Regions from separate parts of the Bradyrhizobium sp. CB2312 genome, predicted to be linked through region 1. Evidence: predicted binding sites of a transcription regulator. Region 1 holds the regulator's gene; each other region holds the start of a gene.
The links. The regulator PhoB, encoded in region 1, activates phosphate uptake and scavenging genes when phosphate is short. The targets are predictions, from matches to a motif close to TGTCATNNANCTGTCAT.

Region 1 (7,386 bases):
ATCGCCAGCGTCTTGCCTTCGAGCGGCTTCACCGGCTGGTGGGCCTTCTGCTTCGCCTTCATCGCGGAGGATGCGGCGAGCATCCGCTTGAGCTCCGTCAGCGGCAGCTCGTTGATGTCGAGGAAATGCTTGGGTGAACTGGTCATCAGCTTGCCGCCCGCTTGTTGCCGGCAAGCGCCGTGCAGGCGCGCTCGAGCCGCGCGACGCCATCCTCGATCTCGGCTTCGGTGACGACGAGAGGCGGCAGGAAACGCACGACATTGTCGCCGGCGCCGACGGTGAGCAATTTTTCGTTGCGCAGCGCCGCGACGAGATCGGCGGAGGGCACCACGGCCTTGATGCCGATCAGGAGGCCCTCGCCGCGCACTTCGCTGACGACATCGGGATGACGATCGATCACGGAGGCGAGCTTCTGCTTGAGCAGCAGCGACATCTTCTGCACGTGATCGAAGAAGCCGGGCTTGAGCATGACGTCGAGAACGGCGTTCGCAGCCGAGATCGCGAGCGGATTGCCGCCGAAGGTCGAGCCGTGCGAGCCAGGGCCCATGCCGGCCGCCGCCTCCGCGGTCGCGAGGATCGCGCCGATCGGGAAGCCGCCGCCGAGCGCTTTGGCCAGCGACATCACGTCAGGCGTCACGCCGGTGCGCCGGTGAGCGAAGAGATCGCCGGTACGGCCCATGCCGGTCTGCACCTCGTCGAACGCGAGCAGCAGGCCCTTGTCGTCGCAGAGCTGGCGCAACGCCTTGAGGAAGGCGGGCGGCGACGAACGCACGCCGCCCTCGCCCTGGATCGGCTCGATCAGGATGCCGGCGGTCTGCGGGCCGATCGCCTTCTTCACGGCCTCGATGTCGCCATGCGGCACCTGGTCGAAACCGTCCATCGGCGGACCAAAACCTTCGAGATATTTTGCAGCCCCCGTCGCAGCCAGCGTTGCCAGCGTGCGGCCGTGGAAGGCGCCTTCGAAGGTGATGATGCGGTAGCGCTCGGGATGCCCCTTGGAGAAATGATGATGGCGGACCAGCTTGATCACGCCCTCCAGCGCTTCGGCGCCGGAATTGCAGAAGAAAACGAAGTCCGCAAAGCTCTCGCTGCACAGGCGCGCGGCGAGCTTCTCGCCGTCCGGGCTCTGGAACAGGTTCGACATATGCCACAGCTTCGTCGCTTGCTCTTGCAACGCCTTGACGAGCGCGGGATGGGCGTGGCCGAGCGCGTTCACCGCGACGCCCGAGGTGAAATCGAGATAGCGCTCGCCATTGGTCGCGATCAGCCAGCAGCCTTCGCCGCGCTCGAAACCGAGGTCGGCCCTGGCGAAAACGGGAAGCAAATGCGGCGCGGCGCTGTTGGTCATGACGATCACTTGGATGTTGCGGACGGCCTGAATGCGTTGCGCAACGCACCATTGACCGGCCCGGAAAACGAAACGTGCCGCCTTTTAAGGGCGGCACGTGCGACTATCTTATGCCTGGTGAGACGGGTGTCAATGCCGCCCGGAAAGCCCCGGGAAACGCTGAATCCGTAGTCTTGCGGTGCCGATTTTGCGGGATTTTCACCACGGAACATGTGGAAGCGAGTCGGCGGACTCTTGCGCGCGAGTCACGCCATATTGTAGCGTTTGGACTGTCAGATACGACATCTCGTGCAGCAGTTCTGATCCCAAGAGTCCTCATGTACCGGCGTAAACGTTCGGGCGCACCTCGCGTGCCCGGCGAGCCTTAAGGGATTCTGGCGGCACGGGTTTTTCAAGGCTTAGGCATTCGCTGTGAGGCCCCAGGATGGCTGGCCGGCAGCGAGGGAAAGGGTGCAATGACGGTTTTGACCTGGTCCGATGATCGCGTCGAGCAGCTGAAAAAGCTCTGGGAGGCCGGACTTTCGGCCAGCCAGATCGCGGCCGAGCTCGGCAATGTGACCCGCAATGCCGTGATCGGCAAAGTGCACAGGCTCGGCCTGTCCGGCCGCGCCAAGAGCCCCTCATCGGCAGCGCCCCGGCCGCGCAAGGCCCGCCCCGCGCAGCACATGATGCGCGTGAGCCGTCCGATCTCGCGCGGCAATACCGCACTGGCGCAGGCCTTCGAGGTCGAGGTGGAGGCCGAGCCGGTCACCTACGACAACGTGGTGCCGATGAGCCAGCGGCTGTCGCTGCTGGAGCTGAACGAGGCGACCTGCCACTGGCCGGTCGGCGATCCCTCGAGCCCGGATTTCTTCTTCTGCGGCGGCAAGGCGCTCTCCGGCCTGCCCTATTGCGCGCAGCACTCGCGCGTCGCCTACCAGCCGGCGGCGGATCGCCGCCGTGCGCCGGCAAAGCCCGGCACGCGCTGAACACTGCTTCAAACGACATCGTCCCGGCACGCGGCCGGGACGACCCGAGACATATAAAAAGCGCGCCACTTGGCGCGCTTTTATTTTGCACGCTTGCAATCGTACTTACGTCTGCTCCGCCTTCGCGAAGCGGTCGTCGAGCGCGTAGCCGGCACCGCGGACGGTGCGGATCGGGTCCTGCTCGCGGCCAAGATTGAGCAGCTTGCGCAGACGGCCGATATGCACGTCGACGGTGCGTTCGTCGATGTAGATGTCGCGGCCCCAGACGCTGTCCAGCAGCTGCTCGCGCGAGAACACGCGGCCGGGATGCTCGAGGAAGAACTCCAGCAGGCGATATTCGGTCGGGCCGAGATCGATCGGCCGGCCCGAGCGCGCGACGCGGCGCTTGTCGCGGTCGAGCTCGATGTCGCCATAGGCGAGCACGGTGGCGAGCCGCTCCGGGCTTGCGCGACGCAGGAGGCCCTTCACGCGCGCCAGCAGCTCCGGCACCGAGAACGGCTTGACGATGTAATCGTCGGCGCCGGTCGCAAGACCCCGCACCCGCTCGCTCTCCTCGCCGCGCGCGGTGAGCATGATGATTGGGAGCTGCTTGGTCTCCGGGCGGGTGCGCAGCCGCCGGCACAGCTCGATGCCGGAGAGGCCCGGCAGCATCCAGTCGAGCACGATCAGGTCGGGGATGTGCTCCTTGAGACGGGTGTCGGCGTCGTCGCCGCGCATCACCGTCTCGACGTCATAGCCGTCGCCTTCGAGGTTGTAGCGAAGCAGCTCGGTGAGAGCTTCCTCGTCTTCAACCACCATAATGCGTGCGCCCATGGTGTCGTCGCTCCTTGACTCTTCAGCTATTCGGGACCGTCGTGGCAAAGGTCGTCATGTCACCCTTCGGCCGCTTGTCGGTGATCGCCTGGCCCTCGATCATGTAGAACACGGTCTCGGCGATGTTGGTGGCATGGTCACCGATGCGCTCGATGTTCTTGGCGCAGAACATCAGATGGATGCAGAACGAGATGTTGCGCGGATCCTCCATCATGTAGGTGAGGAGCTCGCGGAACAGCGAGGTGCAGATGGCGTCGACTTCCTCGTCGCCCTTCCACACCGCCATCGCCGCCGGCAGGTCGTGCGCGGCGTAGGCGTCCAGCACCGACTTGACCTGCTGCTGCACGAGGTCGGTCATGTGCTCGAGGCCGCGGAACAGCTTCAGCGGATGGAAGTCGGTCTCCAGCGCCGCGACGCGCTTGCCCATGTTCTTGGCGAGGTCGCCGATGCGCTCGAGATCGGTCGCGACGCGCATGGCGCCGACGATCTCGCGCAGGTCCACCGCCATCGGCTGGCGCCGGGCGATGGTGAGAACGGCACGCTCCTCGATCTTCTTCTGGAGTGCGTCGATGTCGGCGTCGGTGGTGACGACGCGCTGGCCGAGAGCGACGTCACGGCGGATCAGCGCGTCGACGGAATCGACGATCATGCGCTCGGCAATGCCGCCCATCTCGGCGACCAGGCGGGTGAGCTCCTGGAGGTCGGTGTCGAAGGCCTTTGCGGTATGTTCAGAACCCATATCCCGTCTCCTCAGCCGAACCGGCCGGTGATGTAATCCTGCGTGCGCCGATCGCTCGGCGACGTGAAGATCTTGCTGGTGTCGTCGAACTCGATCAGCTCCCCGAGATACATGAAGGCGGTCTTGTCGGAGACGCGGGCCGCCTGCTGCATGTTGTGGGTGACGATCGCGATCGTGTAGTTCTCGGAGAGCTCCTGGATCAGCTCCTCGACCTTGGCGGTCGAGATCGGGTCGAGCGCCGAGCAGGGCTCGTCGAACAGGATCACCTCGGGCCGCACCGCAACGGTGCGGGCGATGCAGAGGCGCTGCTGCTGGCCGCCGGAGAGCGACAGGCCGGACGCGTTGAGCTTGTCCTTGACCTCGTTCCAGAGCGCGCCGCCGCGCAGCGCCTTCTCCACGCGGTCGTCCATCTCGGATTTCGAGATCTTCTCATAGAGACGGATGCCGAACGCGATGTTCTCGTAGATCGTCATCGGGAACGGCGTCGGCTTCTGGAACACCATGCCGACGCGGGCGCGCAGCAGGTTGAGGTCCAGCTTGGGGTCGAGGATGTTGGTCTGGTCGAGCATCAGCTGACCGGTGACGCGCTGGCCCGGATAGAGGTCGTACATCCGGTTGAAGATGCGCAGCAGGGTCGACTTGCCGCAGCCCGACGGGCCGATGAACGCCGTGACGCGGTTGGTGCCGAGCGTCAGGTTGATGTTCTTCAGCGCGTGGTGCTCGCCGTAATAGAAGTTGAGGTTGCGCACCGTCACCTTGGCCGGAGCTTCGGGCAGCGGCTGCGAGCCGTGCTGAACGGGCGTACTGACGGTAACTGACATATCGCTCATTTTGCGGTCCTCTCGGCGCTCAGGATGCGCGCGCCAATGTTCAGGGCAAGCACGGTCAACGTGATCAGCAGGGCGCCGCTCCAGGCGAGTTGCTTCCAGTAGGCATAGGGGCTCTGCACGAAGTTGTTGATGGTCACGGGCAGGTTGGCCATCGTCTTGTTCAGGCTCAGGCTGAAGAACTGGTTCGACAGCGCGGTGAAGAGCAGCGGCGCGGTCTCGCCGGCGACGCGGGCGGTGGCCAGCATCACGCCGGTGATGAGGCCCGAGCGCGCGGCGCGATAGGCGATGCGCTTGATCACCAGCGAGCGCGGCAGGCCGAGCGCGGAGGCCGCCTCGCGCAATGCGTTCGGCACCAGGAGCAGCATGTCCTCGGTCGTGCGCAGCACCACCGGGATGACGATCACCGCGAGCGCGAGGCAGCCGGCGATCGCCGAGAAGCCGCGCATCGGCACCACCACCGCGCCGTAGATGAACAGGCCGATGATGATCGAGGGCGCCGACAGCAGGATGTCGTTGATGAAACGGATCACCGAGGTCAGCTTGTCGTTGCGGCCGTACTCGGCGAGATAGGTGCCGGCGAACAGGCCGAGCGGCGCGCCGATGCCGACGCCGAGCACCGTCATGATCACCGAGCCGACGATGGCGTTGAGCAGGCCGCCCTCGGTCGAGCCGGGCGGCGGGGTGTTTTCGGTGAAGACCTGGAAGTTGAGCCCGCTCAGGCCGTTGTAGAACAGCGTCAGCAGGATCAGCGCGAGCCAGGTGACGCCGAAGGCGGCGGCCGCAATGCAGAGCGCGCGGATGACGATGTCCATGCGGCGGCGGCGTGCGTAAATCGGGTTCATGTTACTTTCCCGCCTTCTTTTCGAGACGCAGCAGCATCAAGCGCGCGGCCGCGAGCACGAAGAACGTCAGCACGAACAGCAGCAGGCCGAGCAGGATCAGGCCGGACTGGTGCAGGCCGTCGCTTTCGGCGAACTCGGATGCGATCGCCGCCGAGATCGTGGTGCCCGGGGCGAAGATCAACGAGGAGATGCGGAACGAGTTGCCGATGATGAAGGTCACCGCCATGGTCTCGCCGAGCGCGCGGCCGAGCGCCAGCATGACGCCGCCGATGACGCCGACGCGGGTGTAGGGGATCACGACGCTGCGGACGACCTCCCAGGTGGTGCAGCCGACGCCGTAGGCGGCTTCCTTCAACACCGGCGGCACCGTCTTGAACACGTCGACCGAGATCGAGGTGATGAAGGGGAGCACCATGATGGCGAGGATCAGCGAGGCGTTGAACAGGCTGAGATAGGACGGGGGACCCGCGAAGATCGCGCCGAGCACTGGGATGCCGTCGAAGATCTTGATCATGAACGGCTGGAAGGTGTTGGCCAGGAACGGGCCCAGCACGAAGAAGCCCCACATGCCGTAGATGATCGAGGGGATGCCGGCGAGCAACTCGATCGCCATGCCGATCGGGCGGCGCGCCCATTGCGGGCAGAGCTCGGTGAGGAAGATGGCGATGCCGAGTCCGACCGGAATGGCGATCAGCATCGCGATGAACGAGGTGACGAGCGTGCCGTAGATCGGGCCGAGCGCGCCGAGCACGGGCGGATCTGCCGACGGCGCCCAGCGCTGCGTCCACAGGAACGAGAGGCCGTATTCCTTCATCGCCGGGAAGGCACCGACGATCAGCGAAACGATGATGCCGCCGAGGATCAGCAGCACGGAGATCGCGCTGAGGCGCGTGATCCAGTAGAAGGTGAGGTCACCGAGCTTGAACGCGCTCAACGCCTTGGCGCGATCATACGGTCCGGCGGCATCAACTACATTGCTCTCGACAGCCATCTCTGCCACGCCGATCCCCTGCACTGACTATACGTTTTTTTAGGTCTATACGTCTTTTTAGATCACCATCTCGTGCCCCGGATGGTTCGCCATTGCGACGCCAGCCCGGAGAACGATCGTTCGCGAGAGCTCCGGACCGGCGGCGCGGCTTTCGAAGCCGCGCCGCCGTCCGGAACAGGAGAGCTTAGCTCTTGATGTCAGCCGACCAGGTCTTCTCGATCAGCTTCACGACGCTCTCGGGCATCGGGATGTAGTCGAGCTCCTCGGCCGCCTTGGCGCCGTTCTTGAACGCCCAGGTGAAGAACTTGATGGCTTCCTTCGACGCTGCCTTATCAGCCGGCTCCTTGTGCATCAGGATGAAGGTCGCCGCGGTGATCGGCCAGGACTTGTCGCCGGGCTGGTCGGTCAGGATGACGTAGTAGCCGGGAGCCTTGGCCCAGTCGGCGTTCGAAGCGGCCGCCTGGAAGGCTTCGACGGTCGGCTGAACCGTCTTGCCGGACTTGTTGACGAGGCCGGTGTAGGTCAGCTTGTTCTGCTTGGCATAGGCGTACTCGACATAGCCGATCGAGTTCTTGGTCTGGCTGATGTTGCCCGACACACCTTCGTTGCCCTTGGCGCCGACGCCGACCGGCCACTCGACCGCGGTGCCCTCACCGACCTTGCTCTTCCAGTCCGCGCTGGCCTTGGAGAGATAGTTGGTGAAGTTGAAGGTGGTGCCCGAGCCGTCCGAGCGGCGGACCACGGTGATCGCGTCCGACGGCAGCTTCACGTTCGGATTGAGCTTCTTGATCGCGGCGTCGTCCCACTTGGTGATCTTGCCGAGATAGATGCTGGCGAGGGTCTCGCCGTCGAACA
Region 2 (7,386 bases), 4.2 Mb from region 1:
GGATCAGCGAAACCAGCATCGAGATCCAGGGCCAGCGCGTCGTCATGCGCCATCTCAGACCATCATCATGACGGGATTTTCAATCAGCTGCTTGAACGCGCCGATCAGCTCGGCGCCGAGAGCGCCGTCGATGGCGCGGTGATCGCAGGACAGGGTCACGCTCATCATGTGCGCGATCTCGATCTTGCCGCCGCGCACGACGGGCCGCTCCTCGCTGGTGCCGACCGCGAGGATCGTGGCATGCGGCGGGTTGATCACGGCGGTGAAGTGGCTGATGCCGTACATGCCGAGGTTGGAGACCGCCGTGGTGCCGCCCTGGTACTCCTCGGGCTTGAGCTTGCGCGAGCGAGCGCGCGCGGCGAAATCCTTCATCTCGTTGGAGATGGTGGAGAGCGTCTTGGTCTCGGCCTTGCGGATGATCGGCGTGATCAGTCCACCGGGCATCGCCACCGCGACGCCGACGTCGGAATGATGGTGCTTGACCATGCCGCTTTCGGTCCAGCTCACATTGCAGTTCGGAATCTTCTGGAGCGCGACCGCCATCGCCTTGATGACGAAGTCGTTGACCGAGATCTTGTAGAGCGGCTTCTTCTCCTTGTCCTTCGGCGCAGCGGCATTGATCTCCTCGCGTGCGGCGAGCAGCTTGCCGATGTCGCAGTCGATGGTCAGGTAGAAGTGCGGGACGTTCTGGATCGATGCGGTCAGGCGCTGCGCAATGGTGCGGCGCATGCCGTCGTGCGGGACGATGTCGTAGGAGCCCGGCTCGAACAGCGACAGGATCTGCTTGTCCGACATGGTGGGCGCGATCGAGGGCGCGCCTGACGGTGCCGCGGCGGGCGCCTTGAGGCCCTTGCCGGACTTGGCCTGCTCGACGTCGCGCGCGACGACGCGGCCGTGCGGGCCGGTGCCGGTCACCATCGACACGTCGATGCCGGCTTCCTTGGCGAGACGGCGCGCCAGCGGCGAGGAGAACACGCGGCCGCCATGGCCGTTGGCTTGCGCGGCAGGCGCAGCAGCTTGGGGCGCAGGTGCGGCAGCGGGCGGCGGTGCAGCCTTGGGCGCGGCGGGCGCTGGCGCGGGAGCCGCAGCAGCCTCAGCGGCTTTCGGCGGCGCGGCCGAAGCGCTCGGCTTGGCGGCGCTGGCCGCCTTCACGTCCTCGCCCTCGCCGGCGAGCACCGCGATCACGTCATTGACGGGGACGTCCTGCGTGCCCTCGGGCACCAGGATCTTGGCGATCGTGCCCTCGTCGATGGCCTCGACCTCCATGGTCGCCTTGTCGGTCTCGATCTCGGCGATGACGTCGCCGGATTTGACCTTGTCGCCTTCCTTCTTCAGCCACTTGGCGAGGTTGCCCTTCTCCATCGTCGGCGAGAGAGCGGGCATCAGGATGTTGATGGGCATGCTGACCTCACGAAGAACTTCTCAAAACGTCGTCCCCGAAAGCGAGGACGAACAGGACCAGGTTTAGTTGCCGATGTCGCCCTGCCACAGGCGCTCATTGGCGGGATTGGAACGCCACGTCTTCATCATGGTGATGGAGCGGTCGTCGGCAAGATCGATCCAGGGGATGCCGAACTTGTCGAGAATGTCCTTGGAGCCCTCGAAGGTGACGGATTCCCCGATCACTACGAGCTTGACCTTGAACAAAGCGAGCGCGCCGGCGCACATCGAGCACGGCGACAGCGTGGTGTACATGACGGTGTCATGGAACGAGATCGCGCCGGCCGCACGCAGGCAGCTCATCTCGCCGTGCAGGATGACGTTGTTCTCCTGCACGCGGTTGTTGTGGCCGCGGGCGATGATTTTGTTGTCTCGCGTCAGCACCGCGCCGATCGGCAGGCCGCCCTGCGCGATCGAGTCCTGCGCTTCGCGGATCGCCTCGAGCATGAAATCGTAGTGATAGGATTCGATCGCCACGGTCAGTGCCCCTTCCCGCGCGGCGTCGTGGTGCCGGTGTCGGTGGGACGCTCGATCTCCGCCTGGAACATATCGAGGATCCGGTTCAGCGCGTCTTCCTCGGTGTACTCGCTCTCGCGCGCATAGGCGCGCGCAGCGTGGCGGGCGAGATCGACCAGCAGCAGGCCCCACATGTCGGGCTCCTCGAAGGCCCGCTGGAACGCCATCGACAGCCCGCCATCCAGCACGAACACGCGCAGGATCTCGACCGCGTCCTCGCGGGTCATGACGTCGGGCGGCAGTGGCTGCTCCTTGGGGCCCGCCATGGTCTACCTGTAGCAGACGGCTTTGGCGGCCTCGACGACTTCCGCCGCCGAGGGCAGCGCGAGCTTCTCCAGGTTGGCGGCATAGGGCATCGGCACATCCTTGCCGGAGACGCGCGTAACAGGCGCGTCGAGATAGTCGAAGGCGTTCTCCATGATGCGCGCGGCGATCTCGGCGCCGACGCCGCTCTGGGCCCAGCCCTCTTCCACGGTGACGGCGCGCCCCGTCTTCTTGACGGAGTTGACGATGGTCTCGGTGTCCATCGGGCGCAGCGTGCGCAGGTCGATCACCTCGGCCTCGATGCCCTCCTTGGCGAGTTCGTCGGCGGCCTTCAGCGCATAGGTCATACCGTTCGACCAGGAGATGATGGTGACGTGGGAGCCCGAGCGCACGATGCACGCCTTGCCGATCGGGATCACGAAATCGTCGAGCTTCGGCACCTCACCGGTGTGGCCGTAGAGCACCTCGTTTTCGAGGAAGATCACCGGATTGGGGTCGCGGATCGCGGCCTTGAGCAGGCCCTTGTAATCGGCGGCCGAGAACGGCGCGACGACCTTGAGGCCCGGAATGTTCGAGTACCAGGACGAATAATCCTGGCTGTGCTGGGCGGCGACGCGGGCTGCCGCACCATTGGGCCCACGGAACACGATCGAGCAGCCCATCTGGCCGCCTGACATGTAGAGCGTCTTGGCCGCGGAGTTGATGATCTGGTCGATCGCCTGCATGGCGAAGTTGAACGTCATGAACTCGACGATCGGCTTCAGACCGGTCATGGCGGCACCGACGCCAACGCCGGCAAAGCCGTGCTCGGTGATCGGCGTGTCGATGACGCGCTTGGCGCCGAATTCCTGGAGCAATCCTTGCGTGACTTTGTAGGCGCCCTGATATTCGGCAACCTCTTCGCCCATGACGAAGACGTCGGCGTCGCGGCGCATCTCTTCGGCCATGGCATCGCGCAGCGCTTCGCGGATGGTTTGCGTCACCATCTCAGTGCCGGCGGGCACTTCCGGATCGGGCTCGGCGACGGCCTGCGGCGCCGGTGCAGCCTTCGGCGCGGGCGCTTCGGCCTTGGCAGCGGCGGGCGGCGCGGACTCCGCAGCCTTCGCCGCTGGTGCAGGCGCTTTGGCGAGATCGGCGGCGCTCTCGCCGTCCGCCAAAATGGTCGCGATCGGCGTGTTCACCGCGACGTCGGCGGTCCCTTCCGGGATCAGGATCTTGCCGAGCGTGCCCTCGTCGGTCGCCTCGACCTCCATCGTCGCCTTGTCGGTCTCGATCTCGGCGATCACGTCGCCAGACTTGATCTGCTCGCCCTCTTTCTTCAGCCACTTGGCAAGGTTGCCCTTTTCCATCGTGGGCGACAACGCGGGCATCAGCACTTGAATTGGCATATCGACTCCAAAAGAAAGCTTGCGCGCGTTTTAGCGGTAAACGTCGGTCCAGAGCTCGGCGGCATCCGGCTCGGGATCATGCTGGGCAAAGTCGGCGGACGCGTTGACGATGTCGCGCACCTCGGCGTCGATCGCCTTGAGATCGGCTTCGCTGACCTTGGCGGCAAGCAGGCGGTTGCGCACCTGCTCGATCGGGTCCTGGTCGTGGCGAACCTTCTCGACCTCCTCGCGCGTGCGATATTTTGCAGGGTCGGACATCGAGTGGCCGCGGTAGCGGTAGGTCTGCATCTCCAGGATGAAGGGGCCCTTGCCGGCGCGGCACCAGGCCGCCGCCTCGTCGCCCGCAGCCTTCACGGCGCGAACGTCCATGCCGTCGACCTGCTTGCCGGGAATGTTGAAGGACGCGCCGCGCTTGGAGAAGTCCTGCTGGGCAGAGGCGCGCGAGACCGCGGTGCCCATGGCGTAGCGGTTGTTCTCGATGACGTAGATCACCGGCAGCTTCCAGAGCTCCGCCATGTTGAAGCTCTCATAGACCTGGCCCTGGTTGGCCGCACCGTCGCCGAAATAGGTGACGCTGACGCTGTCGTTGCCGCGATAGTGATTGGCGAAGGCGAGGCCCGTGCCGAGCGAGACCTGGGCGCCGACGATGCCGTGACCGCCGTAGAAGTGCTTCTCCTTGCTGAACATGTGCATGGAGCCGCCCTTGCCCTTGGAATAGCCGCCGCGGCGCCCCGTGAGCTCGGCCATGACGCCATTGGCGTCCATGCCGGTGGCAAGCATATGGCCGTGGTCGCGATAGCCGGTGATGACCTGATCGCCCTCTTTCAGGGCCATCTGCATCCCGACCACCACGGCCTCCTGGCCGATATAGAGATGGCAGAAGCCGCCGATCGCGCCCATGCCGTAGAGCTGGCCGGCCTTTTCCTCGAACCGCCGGATCAGGAGCATGTCGCGGAGCGCCTTGAGCTCCTGTTCCCTGGTGAATTCCGGGGGCGAACCGCCGTCGGTCTTGTCCTGTGCAGCGCCTGCGGCGGCTTTCTTGGGTGCGGCCATGGGAATTCCGGGTCAGAGAAAACTTCAGCCCTCTCTAACCCAAGTCAAACGCGGTTGGAAAGCACCGCAACGGAATAGCACGATTTTCATTATGCCGCACTGCAACGTGGCCGAAACTTTGCAAAACCTTTGGCGTGGATTGGGCAACATTAGCTCCCCGCCGACGCGCAGCAGCAGGCAGCCCAAGGCAACCAAACCGGACACGCTCGTCCCAAGGCCGAAGGCTCGTCGCGTGTCCGATTCGTACGGCAGCCCTACCAGCCGAGCTCGCGCAGATAGGCTGCGCGAGCGGCAACGCCAGTGTGCGTGAAATCGGTGAAAACTCCGTCCACACCGAGACGAAAAAATTTGAGATATTCGAGACCGGGATCACCGCGATAATCGGCGGCGAGATATTTCTTCTCGTTCCGGAATGTGAAGACGTGCACGAACAGGCCGAGTTTGTGCGCGTCGGCAACGAGGCTGGTCGGCTCCTGCGTCGATGCCTCCGGGGTCGATCCCTTGTAGGGTGTGCCGTCGGCGTTGCTGTCCTTCCACGGCGCGATCATGAGCGGAACGATATAGGCCTTCCACGGACCGATGCCGTCGGCATAGGTCTTGATCTCGGCAAGGCCCTCCGGGGTCAGCATCGCATCGTAGAGGCGCGCATCACCCGCAATCGTCCAGTCGAACGGACGCGAGCTCGTGATGTTGTTGAGCAGCACCTTGCCGGTCTTGAAGTCGATGCCGTTGCCGTCGATGAGCTGGACCTGCCGCGTCTCGAGGCCATGGCTGCGCATGTATTTCAGGCTACCCGGCTCGAAGCTCTGGACCAGGATGGGCGCGTCCTTGGTGTTCAGTCCATTGTCCTTGATGATCTTGATCAGGGCATCTTCGAGCGGACGGCTGCCGGGCGCGCCGCAGCCGTTTGCTATCGCCTGGGCATTGTTCCAGGTCGGGTTCTTGGTCTCGGGATAGACCAGGATGGGACGCCCCGTCGCATTGCTTTTGGCCTTGGCGATGTCGATGACGTCCTGGAAGCTGATGACCGGGAATTTTCCGTTGAAGATCTTTGGCCGTTCGTTGGCGGCATCATAGGTGGTTCCGGCGATCCATTCCTTCAGCTCGGCCATGGTGAAGTCGGTGATCGACCAGTCGTTGGTGTGGTCCTCGCCATCCACGATCAGCGACTTCAGCACCGATTTGAGATCCGCGGGATCGGTGAGATCGGTCAGATAGTCAGCAGGCGCGGTCGGGGAAGCAGGCGCCTTCACGCGCACGCCGGGCACCGTGCGCTTGCGGGCCGCAACAGTCGCGTTGGTCTTGGCGACCTCGGCCACATTGGTGTTGTCGCTGAGCCAGGGGTTATGGCGCACCACGAGGACGCAGTCCTTGGTCAGGTGCAGATCCTCTTCGAGCGCATCAGTGCCGAGCGCTGCCGCAAGCTCGTACGATGCCTCGGTCTCTTCGGCCACCAGCCCCGGCAGTCCGCGATGCCCGAGGATCAGCGGCGGCTTGCCATCGAGGGTCGGAATCTGCTTGGCGCCAGCCGGAGCCGGGCCGGTCTGTGCGAAGGCTGTCGACAGCGAGAGCAACGCCGCGCCGAACAGCAGCGCTCCAACATACATTGTCCGTCGTGAACGACCGTTTCGCATCGCCAAGCCTCCGTCTTTGCCTGGCATTGCCTCGAACGCCAGCAGCGCCGAACCCGGATAGGCGCGGCGCTGCCCGTCTTGTCCCAAGACTCTGACAGATGGATGACGATGGAGCGGGCGCTCTCTTCCGCCCGATCACATCTTCGATCAGAAGAAGCCGAGCTTCTTCGGGCTATAGCTGACCAGGAGGTTCTTGGTCTGCTGATAGTGATCGAGCATCATCTTGTGGGTCTCGCGGCCGACGCCCGACTGCTTGTAGCCGCCGAAGGCCGCATGCGCGGGATAGGCATGGTAGCAGTTGGTCCAGACCCGGCCGGCCTGGATCGCCCTTCCGAAGCGGTAGCAGCGGTTGGCATCGCGGCTCCAGACGCCGGCCCCGAGGCCATAGAGCGTGTCGTTGGCGATCGCCAGCGCCTCGTCGTCGGTCTTGAAGGTCGTGACCGAGACCACGGGGCCGAAGATCTCCTCCTGGAAGATGCGCATCTTGTTGTTGCCTTCGAACACCGTCGGCTGGACGTAGAAGCCGCCCGAGAGATCACCGGCGAGCTCGGCGCGTCCGCCGCCCGCGAGCACCTTGGCACCCTCCTGCTTGCCGATGTCGATATAGGAGAGGATTTTTGCGAGCTGCTCGCTGGAGGCCTGCGCGCCGATCATGGTGTCGGCCGCGCGCGGGTCGCCCTGCTTGATGGCGGCGACGCGCTTGAGAGCCCGCTCCATGAAGCGGTCATAGATGTCGGCATGGACCAGCGCGCGGCTCGGACAGGTGCAGACCTCGCCCTGGTTCAGGGCGAACATGACGAAGCCTTCGATCGCCTTGTCGAAGAAGTCGTCGTCCTCGGCGGTGACGTCCTTGAAAAAGATGTTCGGCGACTTGCCGCCGAGCTCCAGCGTCACGGGGATCAGGTTCTGGCTGGCATATTGCATGATCAGCCGGCCGGTCGTGGTCTCGCCGGTAAAGGCGATCTTGGCGATGCGCGGGCTGGAGGCGAGCGGCTTGCCGGCCTCGAGGCCAAAACCGTTGACGATGTTGAGCACGCCTGGCGGCAGCAGGTCGCCGATGATCTCGGCCCAGACCATGATCGAGGCCGGCG
Region 3 (7,386 bases), 3.1 Mb from region 1:
CTGACCGCGTTCGCGCAGCTGTCGATCCGACCGCGTGCCGGCGTCCCGTCGTCGATCCGGCCCCGCTTCGTCGCGCCCGCGGTGACAGGCTTTGGCGCCATGGCCCTCGTCGCCTTTTTCGCCGCGCTGGCACCGAGCGTGCTCGCCAATGAGCTGCATGTCACCAGCCACGCCGTCGCCGGCGCGATCTTCCTCGAGCTGGCGGCTGCCGTGGCGCTGGTCATCGCGCTGACGCGCTCCCTTTCCAGCCGCGCCGCCATGCTGTGGTCGCTCGGACTGATGCTGCCGAGCCTTGCCCTGCTCGTGACGGCACAATTCGTGGGATCGCTCGGCGTGATGATCGCCTCGACCGCGACCTGCGGCGTGGCGGCGGGCCTCGGCTATCGCGGCAGCTTGCAGGTGGTGAACCAGATCGCGCCGGATGATCGCCGTGCCGAGGTGGTCTCGGCCTATTTCATCTGCTGCTTTCTCGGAAACGCGCTTCCGGTGATCGGGATCGGCGTGCTCTCGACCCTGACCAGCTTGACCGTGGCGAGCCTGGTGTTTGCCGCGACCATTGCAGCCTTCGCGGTGATCGCCCTGATGTTCGGACTGAAATACCAGGCCGGTCAAGCGGTGCCGCAAGACGAATAGACCGAAGGGGACGCCGCACGGCTGCACGGCGTCTCCAGACGAGATGGGTCGCTAGCTCGCGGCGCGCAGATTGATCTTGCTCTCGGCGAGCGTCGTCAGCTTCTTGTCGGTCGCCTTCTCCTCCTCCAGCGTCTTGGCGAGCACATTGGCGCAGTCATTGCGGCCGAGCTGCTTGGCCCAGGCGATCAGGCTGCCGTAGCGGACGATCTCGTAATGCTCCGCGGCCTGCGCCGCATTGATCAGCGCGGCGTCCAGCACCGCCTTGTCGGCGACTTCGCCGGCGGTCTCGTCGGCCTCCTCGATGATGCCGTCGATCGCCGGGCAATCGACCGCCTTGACGGCGACGCCGTGTATCTTGAACACTTCCTCGAGCCGCGCGACGTGCTGCTTGGTTTCCTCGAGGTGCGTCAAAAAGCCCTGCTTCAACTGCGGATCGGTGGCCTTATGTGCCATTTTCGGCAGCGCCTTGGTGAGCTGCTGCTCAGCGTAATAGATGTCCTGGAGCTGGTGCACGAACAGGTCGTTCATGGTCTTGATGTCTTTTGTGAACAGTCCCATCGTTCCGATCCTCTTTCGGTTTCGGGAACACGCAGGCATCGGCTTCCACGAAAAAGCCGCTTATTCCGCCATGTTCGATTGCTGATGGGGCGCTAACGGGCGCGCAGCATCGACGTTCCAAAAAAGCCGCCTTGCGCTTGCGCTGGAACAAGGAAGCGGGCCCCAGGATTTGAAATGATGTCAAAATACCGACACGCGATCCAAGCCGCGCATTACGACTCATATGCTTAACGCGCCTCGGATGTGAACCGCATATGACAAAGGTCGCAGGTCCAAAGCAGAACCTATCGTTGTCAAGGGCTGCACAAGTCGCCGTTTTTGCCTTAAATGAGCTACAACATGCTTAGCGATCGACGCCCACGGGCCGTGGTCGCGGCCGACTGGCCAATGCCTGGCCCTGTCGATCTTGCCCCCTGCCGGGAGGATGAATGCACGGACTGCTGACCGCGCTGAAACGCGGCTTCAAACGATGGATCGGCTGGCGACGGCTCGGAATTGCCGCGAGCGTCTTCATCATCGCCTTCGCGGTCACCACGCTTGTGCGTACCCTCAAAGGCATCGATACCGGCGTCATCCTGACCGCGCTGACCGAGATTCCCCGGGAAAATATCGGGCTCGCGGCGATCTGCGTCGTCTTCGCGTTCTGTACGCTGACCTTCTACGACTTTTTTGCATTGCGAACGATCGGCAAGAAGCATGTGCCCTATCGCATCGCAGCACTTTCCAGCTTCACGTCCTATTCGATCGGCCACAACATCGGCGCCACGGTTTTTACCGGCGGCGCGATCCGCTTCCGGATCTATTCGGATTACGGGCTGAATGCGATCGATGTCGCCAAGATCTGCTTCCTGTCGGGGCTGACCTTCTGGCTCGGTAACATCTTCGTGCTCTCCATCGGCATGGCGATCCATCCCGACGCCGCCTCGTACATGGATCAGCTGCCGTCCTCGATCAACCGGCTGATCGCGTTCGGCGGCCTCGCCTCGATCGGCGCTTACCTGGTCTGGCTCTGCATGGGCGAGAAGCGCCGCGAGCTCGGACAGAAGGGCTGGAAGGTCGTGCTGCCGTCAGCGCCGCTGACCTTGGTGCAGATCCTGATCGGCGTGGTCGATCTCGGCTTCTGCGCGCTGGCGATGTACCTGCTGGTGCCGGCCACTCCGCAGATCGATTTCCTCTCGCTCGCCGTCGTATTCATCCTGGCGACGCTGCTGGGCTTTGCCAGCCATGCCCCCGGCTCGATCGGCGTGTTCGATGCCGCGATGCTGGTGGCGCTGCCCGAATTCGGCCGCGAGCAGCTTCTGGCGACGCTGCTGGTGTTCCGCATCCTCTACTTCGTGATCCCGTTCGGCCTCGCCATCTCCATCATGGGCGCGCGCGAGCTCTGGATGAACGTGGTCCAGCCCTGGCAGGAGCGGCGGCGGCTGGCGGAGGCCTGCGCGCAGGCTAATCTGCCCAAGCAGGTGACGCCCATGGAGCGCGAGCGTCTGGTGCGGCAGGCCAGCAAGCGCTGAGCCGCGCCCGCCCGCAAAAGCGGCAGACAAAGGTTGCACGCGGGGGAGCAATGCTCTCTTATTTCCGCCTCAACTTTGCCGTTGAAGACGCGGGCCATGATCCGACTTCCCCTTCGCACCCTCTCTGCCTGCGCCCTGCTGCTTGCCGGGATTTTGACCGTTTGGCCGTCTGGGCGCGCAGCCGCGCAGGATGCCGGCGCGATGCAGATCAATTGGGAGGTGCGCAACCGCTTCCGCCTGTTCCGCGAGGAGCGCGACTTCCTGCTCCATGTCGAGAATGCGCGTAACCGCAGCATCCTCGCCGCCGAACAATCGCTGGAGCTCCAGAGCGAGGGCCGCGGCTGGGCCCGCAACATGGTCAACCGGCTCTGCATCGACGTGCAGGGCCGGGTCAACCAGCCCTGCACCCGTGACAACTTCAAAGAGAACTACATCACCCCGATCGACCACCCCGTCACCGTGCGCCTGACCGGCGCAGTGCCGGTCGGCGCCACCTGCGCCTGGAGCTTCGACGACGGCGACGGGCCGCAACAATCGACCTTCGACTGCGCCGAGCCGGTCAATTTGCGCGTCCGCTACGGCAAGCAGACGGTCGCGACCGTCGACGTCTCCTCCGGCTCCGATCCGACCCAGCGCGTCCAGGCCGAGATCCAGGTCCGCGATATCTTCATCGCCGGCCTCGGGGACAGCATCGCCTCCGGCGAAGGCAATCCGGACCGGCCGCTGGCGCTGTCGGACGAAGGCTTCTGCTTCCGCTCCTACCTCGGCACCGCCGGCGCGCAATACTACCGGCCGAGCCGCGCCGGTTACAAAGGTGGGCGCGCCTGCGAGGCGCCGGACACGCTCGCCAACTGGCAGCATTACGGCGCGCTCTGGTTCAACTCGCCGTGCCATCGCTCGCTCTACAGCTACCAGACCCGCACCGCGCTGGCGCTCGCGGTGCGCTACACCCACATCGCCGTGACCTATCTGCCGCTCGCCTGCACCGGCGCCAGCATCGGCGACGGGCTGCTCGGCTCGCAGCGCGCCCGCGAATGCCCGCCCGGCAAGACCGGCGTCTGCAACACCAGCGTGAATGCTCAGGTCGCCGAGCTGCGCGAAGCGCTCACCGCCGCCAGGAAGCGCCAGCCAGATCGCACGCTCGACCTCGTGCTGCTCTCGGTCGGCGCCAACGACGTCTATTTCTCCGGCCTCGTCGCCGACGTCATCGTCGACACCGCGACCGAGCGCGCGCTGTTCCGCCGCTCCGGCGTGATGGCGAGCGTCGACGATTCCCGCGACGCGCTGGCGCGCGAGCTGCCGCAGAACTTCGTTCGCCTGCGCGAGGCCTTGAAGCCGCTCGTCGGCGGCGACCTCTCGCACGTGGTCTATGTCTCCTACGCCAATCCGGCGCTTGCCGATGGCGGCGTGCCCTGCCGCGGCGGCCGCGCCGGCTTCGACATCCATCCGTCCTTCAACGCCGACGCGCAACGCCTCGCGCGCGTCTCGACCTTCGTCGACACGGAATTCCTGCCGCAGCTGAAGGGGCTCGCCACCTGCACCCGCGGCGCACTGTGCCGCGATCCCGAAGCCGACCGCATGACCTTCGTCGATGCACATCAGGCCACGTTCGCCGACCACGGCTTTTGCGCGCATTCGGGCAACGATCCCGAATTCGACCGCAGCTGCTTTGCCGAGAACGGCCAGAGCTTTAACCCTGACATCGTGAGCGCCGCTAGCCAGCCGATGCTGTGCGGCCGCGGCGCCTCGGAGTACCGCGCCTACCTGCCCCGCGCGCGCTGGATCCGCGACGCCAACGACAGCTATTTTGCCGCGATGACCTATCCGCAAGGCTTGCCGGCCGCGAGCCAGCCGACCGACATCCACGACGCCACCTGGGGCGTACTCTCCGCAGTCTATGGCGGCGCCGTGCATCCGAGCGCGGAAGGCCATGCGGCGATGGCGGACGCAGCGCTGCCGGCGGCAAGCGCAGTACTTGGTCTCGACGCCGTGCCGCCGGGTGTGACGCGCGGATTCCTGCCTCAGCTGCTGCCGAGCGCGCGGCAGTAGCAGCGAAGACCAACTCTCCCTACACCGTCATTGCGAGCGCAGCGAAGCAATCCAGAGTCCCTCCGCGGAAAGATTCTGGATTGCTTCGCTGCGCTCGCAATGACGAGCTTGGGGCCAGCATCTCGCCACCCTCGCGATCGTTCCCCTCGACCCGCCGTTCCATCAATCCAAAAACGGCATCGATCGATACTCCCTTCAACTTGGACACTTTGCCGCGCGCGCCTCTAGGAGTCGCCTTGAGGAAACGTTTCGAGTTGTAAGGAGGCGCGTGATGAGCGCAGTGGTGTCCACAGCGGACGTGAGGAGGTCTCGCGTCAGGCTGTTCATCGTGACCATGTTGTTCCTGGTCACCACCGTCAATTATGCCGACCGCGCCACGCTGTCGATCGCCGGCCCCGCGCTTTCCAAGGAGCTGCATCTCGATCCCGTCGCCATGGGCTGGATCTTCTCGGCCTTCGGCTGGTCCTATGTCGTTGCCCAAGTGCCGGGCGGCTGGCTGCTCGACCGCTACGGCTCGCGCCTCGTCTATGCCTTCAGCATCATCGTCTGGTCGCTGTTCACGCTGATGCAGGGCTGGGTCGGCTTCCTCAGTGCCGGCGTCGCCATCGCCGTGCTGTTCGTGCTTCGCCTGCTGGTCGGCATCGCCGAGGCGCCGTCCTTCCCCGCCAACGCCCGCATCGTCGCGGCGTGGTTTCCCGGCAACGAGCGCGGCACCGCGTCGGCCTTCTTCAATTCGGGGCAGTATTTCGCCACCGTGATCTTCGCGCCGCTGATGGGCTGGATCGCGCACGATTACGGCTGGCGCTATGTGTTCTTCGTGATGGGTGCGCTTGGCGTCATCATGGGCATCGTCTGGCTCAAGACCATCTACGGCCCGAAAGAGCATCCTTCGATCAATGAGGCGGAATTCGACTACATCAGGGACGGCGGCGCGCTGGTCGATCTCGACGCGCCCAAGGACGATCTGCTGCGCGAGCGTGCGCAGGAATCCGGCTCCGGTTGGGACCACATCCGCCAGCTGCTCTCCAACCGCATGATGCTCGGCGTCTATCTCGGCCAGTACTGCATCAACACGCTGACCTATTTCTTCCTGACCTGGTTTCCGGTCTATCTCGTCAAGGAGCGCGGCCTGTCGATCCTGCAAGCCGGTTTCGTCGCGACGCTGCCGGCGCTGTGCGGCTTCATCGGCGGCGTGCTCGGCGGCATCATCTCCGATGCGATCCTGCGCAGGACCGGCTCGCTGACCATGGCGCGCAAGATCCCGATCGTCGGCGGCATGCTGTTGTCGATGTCGATCATCGCCTGCAACTATGTCGACGGACAGGCGCTGGTGGTCGGCTTCATGGCGCTCGCCTTCTTCGGCAAGGGCATCGGCGCGCTGGGCTGGGCGGTGGTCTCCGACACCTCGCCGAAGGAAGCCGGCGGCGTCTCCGGCGGCCTGTTCAACACCTTCGGCAATCTCTCCTCGATCACCACGCCAATCGTGATCGGCTACATCCTGGCCGCGACCGGCTCGTTCAACGGCGCGCTGCTGTTCGTAGGTCTCAACGCGCTGGTGGCTGCCTTCGCCTATCTCGTCATCGTGGGCAAGATCGAGCGGGTCGTGCTCAAACGTTCCTCCTGAGGGCTCCCCGTGGGAGCTTGACCAGGCAACTCAACGGCGGCTCGAAAAAGCCGCCGTCTTTGTTTTGGGGGTGATCGATGCTAGAAGTGCCGGGGAAACGCCTTATCCATCTAAGGCATGTATCGATGTTCGACCTCAACCAGCTCCGCTGTTTCGTTACGGTGGCGGAGGAACTGCATTTCGGCCGCGCCGCCGTTCGGCTGAACATGACCCAGCCGCCGCTGTCCCGGCAGATCCAGGTGCTCGAGCACATCATCGATGCGCCCTTGCTGGAGCGCACCAGCCGCTCGGTCCGCCTGACGCCGGCGGGACGAAGCTTCCTGCCCGAGGCGCGCCGCATCCTGAAGCTTGCGGAAAGCGCCTCGCAGGTCGCCCGCCGCATCGCGCTCGGCAAGACCGGCTCGCTGAAGATCGGCTTCACGGCAGCCGCCGCCTACGGTTTCCTGCCCGAGCTGGTCGCGGCCTGCCGCGCGAAACTGCCCGAGGTGGACTTCTCGCTGAAGGAGATGGTGTCGGGCGACCAGTTCGAGGCGCTGACCTCGGGCCAGATCGACGCCGGCCTGCTCCGGCCGCCGATCGCGCGTCCCGAGCTCACCAGCCGCCGCGTCGTCGCCGAGCCGCTGCTCGCCGCGATCCCGAAGAAGCATCCGCTCGCGAATGCCGACAGCATCACCATCAAGGACTTCGACGACCAGCCCTTCGTGATGTATTCGCCCTATGAGAGCCGCTACTTCCACGATCTCCTGGTGGCGCTGTTCACCCGGGCCGACGTGCTGCCGCGCTACGTCCAGCATCTCAGCCAGATCCATTCGATCCTCGCCATGGTCCGCGCCGGCCTCGGCCTTGCCATCGTGCCGGCCGCGGCCGCGAGCCTGAAAATCTCCGACGTACGGCTGCGGCCGCTCAAGCTGCGCACCCGCGTCCCCGTCGAGCTGTTCATGGTCTGGCGCCGCGACGACGAGAATCCTCTGCTCTCGGCCCTGGTCAAGATCGCCGGCGAATTGTCCTCCG
Region 4 (7,130 bases), 1.8 Mb from region 1:
CTTTCGTCAAGACAGCCAATGGCCCTCAGCCCGCCGATAGAAGCTTGTTCAGAGATGAACTGACAGCACCTGTCCCCTTGGAGACGAGCGAAACCTGGATAACGCCGTTGTAAACATCCCGCAGATTCGCCAGCGCCGAATCGAAATGATCCGCACCTTCCGGTTTCCCCGCCGGATGTACCTCAACTTGCTGCACACGCAAGACTGGCTGCGCTGCCGGCCCAAGCTGGAAACCCTTGGTAGGATCAGGCTCGCCGACGAGCGTCGGCGAAACTGCACCCGACGGAAATGGTTTGCCCTGATGGATAGCAGAAATGCTCTGAAGGACACGATCGCCGAGCGGGCTCGGCGACATGACTGCGCGCGGTACTTCCGGCAGCAATGGAGCTGGCGCGCGCTCGCTCACAGAAGAGGCGGCACCTTGGTTCGAGGCCGCCTGCGCAAGACTCTCATCAAACTGGGCGTGTGCCGGCGAACAGCCGTTGGAGGCACACTCGACGGAGTTGACAGGGGTCGGCGTAATGCCAAACAACATGGAGGAAATCATTTCTGTCACGTAGTGAGGTGAGCCATCAGTTCACACGAACGGGCCGGCACCTTAGAGAAGCAAGCTGACCAAAAACTGACGAGCAGCTGTCATCTAATGATCACGGTCAGCTCCCAATTTTCGACGAGGCAGCGGCTTCCAAATTTTGGGACGAATTCCAGTGCTTGTTCTCAAGCGAAAAAATAGCAGGAATGCTCATTCCATCTACAAGGCGGCACATCTTGAAGAAACTTCTCTATGCTGGTGTTTTCATTTGCTTGGGCGTCGTCGAGGCGCTCGGCGCTCCCCTGGCGCTGCCATCGACGCCTTATAGTTACACAGTTCTGGATCAGGACCTTGCGGCCGCACTGCAGGAATTCGGCAACAACCTAAACATCAGAGTCAATGTCAGCGCCGGGGTGAAGGGGCGGATTCGCGGGCGAATGTCCGATCTCCCACCGCGAGAGTTCCTCGAACGGTTGATCAATCTCTACAATCTTCAATGGTACTACGATGGGATGGTGCTCTATGTATCCGCCGCGCATGAGGCGCAAAGCCGCCTTTTGGTCTTGAGTCCGATCAGCTTCGATGCGTTCAAGGCGGCACTCGATGCGCTCAACATCTCCGACGAGCGTTACATCGTGAGAGCCGTACCGGGAGATGGCCTCGTCTTCGCCTCTGGTCCACCCCGCTTTGTCGCGCTTGTGGAGCAAACACTCAAAGGACTTGCGGCGGAGGCACAGGCACGGCGAAACCCGAGCGGTGACGAAAAGCCACGGCACGAGTCGGTCTTGATGCTGTTTCGGGGATCCTCCAGCGTGGTCGTTCGCGAAGGACGACCGAATGACGCTCCTTCGCCGGAGGCACCACATCAAGACGGCAGGGTCCACCTACCCGACGCAGGCAAGAAATGACCTCACGACAACAGATCGCCTACGAAGACGTGCAATGCGTCTGTTTATGCCCTCTCTCAGCTTTACGAAAGCTACTGCTGCCATTGTCAGAGTGCGGATATGTAGATGGCCGATGCCGCGGGGCGCCGCAATAAACGCCCCGGCCGGAGCCGCGGATGTGAACCAGAGTCCTGGCCGGCAGCATCGGTGACCGTGCTTTGCCGCTTTAGCACCTCGTGCGAGCTTTTGAACAACTCTACGAACTCTGCCATGCAAAGGAGCTTCGTCGCAAAAGAATGAAAGCCCCTCCGTTGTCCAAAAGGAGGAGCAGCATGGAGTTCAACGCGCTAAGCCCGGTGGACAACAGTCCAGCGTCCCACTCGTCCTCGTCGCCCGCCTGTCCGAGAGAGTCGCATTGATAAAATACCCGAATACAGCCAGGATCTAATTTGGCAGGAACTCGGAGGCAGATTATCGCGTGTCGAGCTATCATTGAGCGGCGGCGAGCGGACCAATTCCCAACAGCCGATCGCTCAGCACCGCGTGGACGCCTCCGATTTCGGCCACGATCCGGGTCACCTCACGCCGGACCGTCTCAAGCGGAGCTCGCGTTGCCGGCACAGGTTGCTCCGCCGGAACTTGGAGATTTCGAAATGCTAAAAAGCCGCGATCTCATACCGACCAGGGCTGCCCGGACAACCATGTTCACCAACCTGGGTGTGCCTCACGGGGCGGAATGGCGAGAAGAAGGTTTTATTCGTCTTAAACCATCGCTAGACGCTGACCTTTGGCCTGTAGGTTCGAGCGAACACTCGCCAAGCGGATAAGCATGATGACATAAAGAATGCCAGGCGCAGCCGAGCTTCGATCCGCTCGGGGCAACACGGTTCGCACAATACCGTTGGACTCTTTCGAGCATCTACGCCAGTCAATCTGATACGATCACTCTGTATCTGGCTCATCGGGCAGACGCCAACACTCTCGTTGGGCGCAGGCGAGGTCGCTAGGCGTGGGTGATTTCACCATAAGATGCTGCGGAGACCTGCGACGTTGTTGCAGGAATTAGCGCACGTGACCATCCGCAGAGCGGCAGACTCGGATTCATTAATTCGACCTAATTGGCGTGGAGGCGAGCGATCGAAACAAAGCAGACAAGCCGATTCCGATATCAAGAACCATGACCGCCTTTCACACTGTCATTTCGCGTTTCGTTATGAAACCTCTGAATGCCGTCAGCTTTTGGAAAGCTAATCGAACCTACCATACGGCGTGAATATCTAGACGGCGATGTGCCTATAGATTGTAGCGGAACAGAGCGCTGGGGCGCACTGAGCAATCGGAAGCAAGTGGTAGGAGCCATCGAATCCTATCAACATTTATTGCTCGTTGTTCGTCGCGATTCTCGGGCTGCGCCACATGACCGGCTTGTGGTGCGATCTCAAATCAGAGGACGTATAATGTCAGTCAACAACCTGTCGCTAACCGCGAGCTCCACTTTGTCAGGGCTGGCGCCTGGGCCCTCATCGGCGCGGGATCTTTCAAATTTCGAGGCGATGCTGGCTAGTTTCTCGTTGAAAGACAAGGTCGATGACGATTCCGCGCCGCAGGAGCCGACGGCTGCAGACTCAGCCAAGCAGCTGACGGAGGAACTCACGCAGGAGGTACGGAACATCCTCCCGCCGGAGATCAAGGCCGCACTGGACGCATGTCAGCAGGCGCCAGAGCCATCCGCCACGGAGTCCTCCTCCGCTGCGAGCGCACCGAAGATTGCAGAGGCGCCCGTACAAAGCTCCAGGATCACGTGGAACAGCGGCACGTTGACTGATGCCGAGCTGGAGATTGTGTCGGTGCTGAACCGACACAAAGACAAATGCCCGCTGGATTGGAAATCTCTCGGCGATCTGGCCAACGATCCCTCCACACCGCCGGATCTAAAGGCGGCGATCGAGGCGTTGCAACAGGACCCAGAGCTCTTCTATGCGATAGGCTCGCAAGGTGACGGCCGCTGCGGCGGAAAGATCAAAGCAGGTGATCTCTCCGGCTTCTCCGATCACCACCCTCAGGTTGCTGCTTTCCAGGAGCAGCGGGCAGAGAGCTATACGCAGAACTATATCCCTTCCGACGGCACCCGGAATGGCGAGCCATCGGTTATGACCCAGACCGATGCGATGCGCGAGCTCTATCGCTATGCCGACAATCTGCCTAAGAACCTGAGCCTTGCGGATTTCAAGCGGATCGTCGACGGCGAAGCCAAAACCGGCAAATGCCCGCCACAGGTCCTCGCTGCCGCTCAATACTTCCTCGACCACCCGGATGAATGGAAGCAGTTGTACGGTGGCTCGATAGACAAGGTCCACAAAGAGGACTTCCTGCAGGTTGCTTCATCATCGATCAATCTCACGCAAGCCGAGCTCGATACGCTCAATACGATGGGCAAGAACCAAAACGCTTTCTTCGGGAAGGGTGACCTGACCCGGGAAAAGCTGGCGAGCATGGTCGATGATAAGAGCCTCGCGCCCGAGGTGCGAAAGGCGGCCTCCCAGCTGCTCTCCGATCCTGTGTTGTTCGGGTTGATGAACAACGCGATTACGGGCTACAAAACCCACCACAAGTTCTTCGACTTCGGCGGCGGCCATACGGTCGATTCCGGCAACATCAGCAACAGCGACTTCGACCAGTTCTTCAACAACATGTCGGGTGCGAACCGCACCGTTCACCAAGTGAAGACGCATGCCGTCCGAACGCCTGCCGAGCAGGACGCGGTCGCGGACATGACGACGGGCATGGCAGACCAGCCCGACATCAAGTCTCCCAAAAAGAACGGTGGCGCCTTCATGCACGCACTTAACGACGTGCTCAAAGTTGGCTCTAAGGTATTCGACTGGGCCGCAACAGCAGTCGGTGTACTTGGTTTCATTCCAGGCTTGGGTGAATTGGCCGATCTGGCGTCAATGGTGCTCGAAGCCGAGGCGCAAGCTGCAAATCTTCTTCACACTGCCATCAGTGGCGGCAACATAAAGCAAGCGCTGGAAGAAGCCGGGCTGAGCCTTGCGGCACAGGCGGTGGGCTGCATCGCCGGACCTGAGGTCAAATTAGCAATGCGAGAAGGCTTGGTGAAGCAGGCCATTCAAGAAGCCGCGACGGCAGGCATCAACCTGCCGGTTTCGGTGGCCCAGTCCTACGCGGAGGATTATTTAAATAACCTGAAGGCTCGCATCGAGTCCGAGCGCTTGCAAGCTGCAGGCGCTTACGCCTAGGCGGAGCGACGCTATCCTCTCAGGATGACGCTCGAAACTGAGCTTGCGCGACCTCCGCGCGTCGCGCAAGCTCTACCAGCACACTTGAGACCGCCCCCGAATCCGAGGAACTTATTTCGGCCCTTCGCTGCGCACAAACTATGTCGGCCGCACTCGATCGTTCGAATCCGGCCTCAAACCCAGTCTGCCGCTGTGACGTTCCATTGACTGCATACGCCGCCTGTCAACATCGCGATGCATTAACAATACCCTACAGACGGCCACAGCCGAGGAGCCAGCCGATTGCGCAAGGATCGAGAGCACATTGGTCCAGAGCGGTAGAGCCGAAGGGCTCTTTCTCGAGCAGCGGGCTCCTGCTCGGCCCGAAATGGGTCGCGATTGACGGATCTGCCATGGGCCAGCTAGGGCCGATGGACCGCTCTGGCCGCTGGATCGGCCGTCACTCTGGCTTTCAGCCTCGCTCCCGACGAGGTCAAGCTCCGTGCCGCATCGCCTGACCCCAAGCAAATTGTCGAAAGAGCTCGGAGGCATCGCAAGAGACATGAGCCCGAGATTGCAGCACGTCGAGCCCAAAACGCTTTTATTAGTGGCGGCTTTGATATTTCGCCAATTGAACGCTTTCGAAGCGATGAGCAACGTGCTCACCCGATCAAGCTCCACAAACGATTGTTTGTCTTAACCATCTGATCTCCAGCTTTGGCCGGCAACCTTTCAAATACGGTCTGCTGGTGAAACGTTTAATGACGACCCACCATCGGCTCATTGTATTTTCTACGACTCGTCAGCTTGTCGAAAGCTAATACTTGCATAGGTGGAGGGTGGAAACCGCCTCCATTGGCACATCGAATTGACACAGGAGAACTCCATGCGCGTTGCGAGCTCTAGCGCCGCTGGACACGTTGATGCTGACCTCCATGCGGCTGGCGGCAAAGGCGGCGGCAAAAAGGGAACTCAAAAGCCTGGCGAGCGCGACGATCATGGCCGATCGCCTGATGCCAACATTCCCGCAAACGGCGGCGCGTCCAATCCGGGCACTAACTCGCATGAAGCCGCTATGCAGCAAGCGTTCAACGTCGCTCTGGGAGCCATTGCTCTCCAATTTGCGAATAGTGCAATGAGCCGTTTCGACGATGTCATGGCCGAGACAGACGAGGATTCCTGACGTCGCATGTTGCGACGTTAGGAAATAGGAGCCGCACGTGGCGGCGAAATCGAGCAAACAGGAGAATAGTATGGGTAAAGGAGTTGGTGCGTCTGGTACCTCGACTGCAGGTGGGGCAGCCGGCACCGCTACTGCTGCAGCCGCTTCCGCGGGTGCTGAAGTTGCTGGAGAGGCGGCATTCCAAAAGCAAATCGCCGCTCTGACTGCGACCAGCACAAAGGCTGCTGAGAGGGATGTGGAACTTCGCGTTGTCTCGACTGAGCTTTCGACTGTCAAAAAAGCGGCCGATGAGCGGGTGCAGTAAGGGATGAGATGGGGCGGCGTCGCCGCCCCACTTTCCCCGGCTGCTTAGTCTGTGAAGTCGCAAGGGCCGTACGGCTTGCCGTACGGTCCCGTTCACTGTTCAGGAAACCGACCGTGAATGAACCAAATTGCCTGCATTTCGAAGTGCTGTCCGGGTGTTATTCTGGGCTGACAAGTAAAGTGGGGGGCGGATCGTGTCTGATTGGCAGCAGCCTCGACGCAGACTTAATCTTCGTCGAACAAGGCCTCGAACCGCACCATCTTCGTGTTGCCCCGCATTTCAATTCAATCGAGATCGAGGCCCTTGCGAGGGACGTCAGGATCGAGGGGCACGAGACTGTTTTAGCTAATGGGTCCATTGTTGTCTCTCTTCCTGTCGTTTTGCATGCCGGGGCGATGTCCATTCGCTGGACGATCGAGGACTACAAACAAGCTGGCTCCATCGACCGCCGGCGTATATCGCTCGCCGTTCTCACTTTGGTCCTGATCAGTTCTGCCGCGGTTGGCGCAGTCTCATCCAGTTTTGTCCAGACCGACACCACCTTGGCGTCAAGTCCGTCGTCCCCTGCTACTGACATTGCACCCAAGCTGGCGCTCAGCGCTCCTGATGCTCTGGCCACCGATGCAGCTGCCGAGCGGCTGCAAGAGGAAGTTGATAGAGCGGGTCTTGTCGGCATCAAGGTCGGCTCTGGGGTGGGCGTTGTCACCGCCGACGGCACCGTTGCGCCCGCCTCGCTCGCCACATGGCGAGACGTCCAGCAGCGGTTTGATCAAAATAGCAATGGCGCTTATACGCTCGTCAATGCGGTCGCCATCAAGGATGAGAAGACGCCCCCCGCAATTGAGGTCCAAGCTGTTTGGCGCGGGAGCGAACCCTATATTGTCATTGCTGGTCAAAAGTATTTCGTCGGCGCGCTCTTGAGCAATGGATGGACCGTCTGCGGGATTGAGGAAGGACGTGTTCTGCTGAGCCGGGATGGCCGGCTTGC

Region 2: the regulator PhoB is predicted to act here: its motif matches at 6,387-6,403, upstream of QA642_RS23940 (glycerophosphodiester phosphodiesterase family protein).
Region 3: the regulator PhoB is predicted to act here: its motif matches at 1,435-1,451, upstream of QA642_RS18240 (YbhN family protein).
Region 4: the regulator PhoB is predicted to act here: its motif matches at 635-651, upstream of QA642_RS41355 (secretin N-terminal domain-containing protein).

What each region holds. Positions count from the first base shown of each region.
Region 1 is NZ_CP121668.1:708,427-715,812, reverse strand. Features, by position in the region: gene argF (ornithine carbamoyltransferase) at 1-146, opposite strand, end outside; gene QA642_RS03375 (aspartate aminotransferase family protein) at 146-1,348, opposite strand; gene QA642_RS03370 (GcrA family cell cycle regulator) at 1,804-2,316, shown strand; gene phoB (phosphate regulon transcriptional regulator PhoB) at 2,422-3,129, opposite strand; gene phoU (phosphate signaling complex protein PhoU) at 3,152-3,868, opposite strand; gene pstB (phosphate ABC transporter ATP-binding protein PstB) at 3,880-4,698, opposite strand; gene pstA (phosphate ABC transporter permease PstA) at 4,695-5,540, opposite strand; gene pstC (phosphate ABC transporter permease subunit PstC) at 5,542-6,531, opposite strand; gene pstS (phosphate ABC transporter substrate-binding protein PstS) at 6,716-7,386, opposite strand, start outside.
Region 2 is NZ_CP121668.1:4,875,549-4,882,934, reverse strand. Features, by position in the region: gene QA642_RS23970 (hypothetical protein) at 1-46, opposite strand, end outside; gene QA642_RS23965 (pyruvate dehydrogenase complex dihydrolipoamide acetyltransferase) at 55-1,401, opposite strand; gene QA642_RS23960 (nucleoside deaminase) at 1,465-1,917, opposite strand; gene QA642_RS23955 (DUF5076 domain-containing protein) at 1,920-2,222, opposite strand; gene QA642_RS23950 (pyruvate dehydrogenase complex E1 component subunit beta) at 2,226-3,608, opposite strand; gene pdhA (pyruvate dehydrogenase (acetyl-transferring) E1 component subunit alpha) at 3,639-4,661, opposite strand; gene QA642_RS23940 (glycerophosphodiester phosphodiesterase family protein) at 4,916-6,268, opposite strand; gene adh (aldehyde dehydrogenase) at 6,443-7,386, opposite strand, start outside.
Region 3 is NZ_CP121668.1:3,782,352-3,789,737, reverse strand. Features, by position in the region: gene QA642_RS18250 (MFS transporter) at 1-633, shown strand, start outside; gene QA642_RS18245 (ferritin-like domain-containing protein) at 685-1,191, opposite strand; gene QA642_RS18240 (YbhN family protein) at 1,620-2,702, shown strand; gene QA642_RS18235 (hypothetical protein) at 2,799-4,751, shown strand; gene QA642_RS18230 (MFS transporter) at 5,023-6,375, shown strand; gene QA642_RS18225 (LysR substrate-binding domain-containing protein) at 6,501-7,386, shown strand, end outside.
Region 4 is NZ_CP121668.1:8,665,875-8,673,004, forward strand. Features, by position in the region: gene QA642_RS41350 (nodulation protein NolB) at 26-547, opposite strand; gene QA642_RS41355 (secretin N-terminal domain-containing protein) at 739-1,440, shown strand; gene QA642_RS41360 (HrpF/NolX family T3SS translocon protein) at 2,877-4,676, shown strand; gene QA642_RS41365 (hypothetical protein) at 5,542-5,838, shown strand; gene QA642_RS41370 (nodulation protein NopA) at 5,876-6,142, shown strand; gene QA642_RS41375 (hypothetical protein) at 6,256-7,130, shown strand, end outside.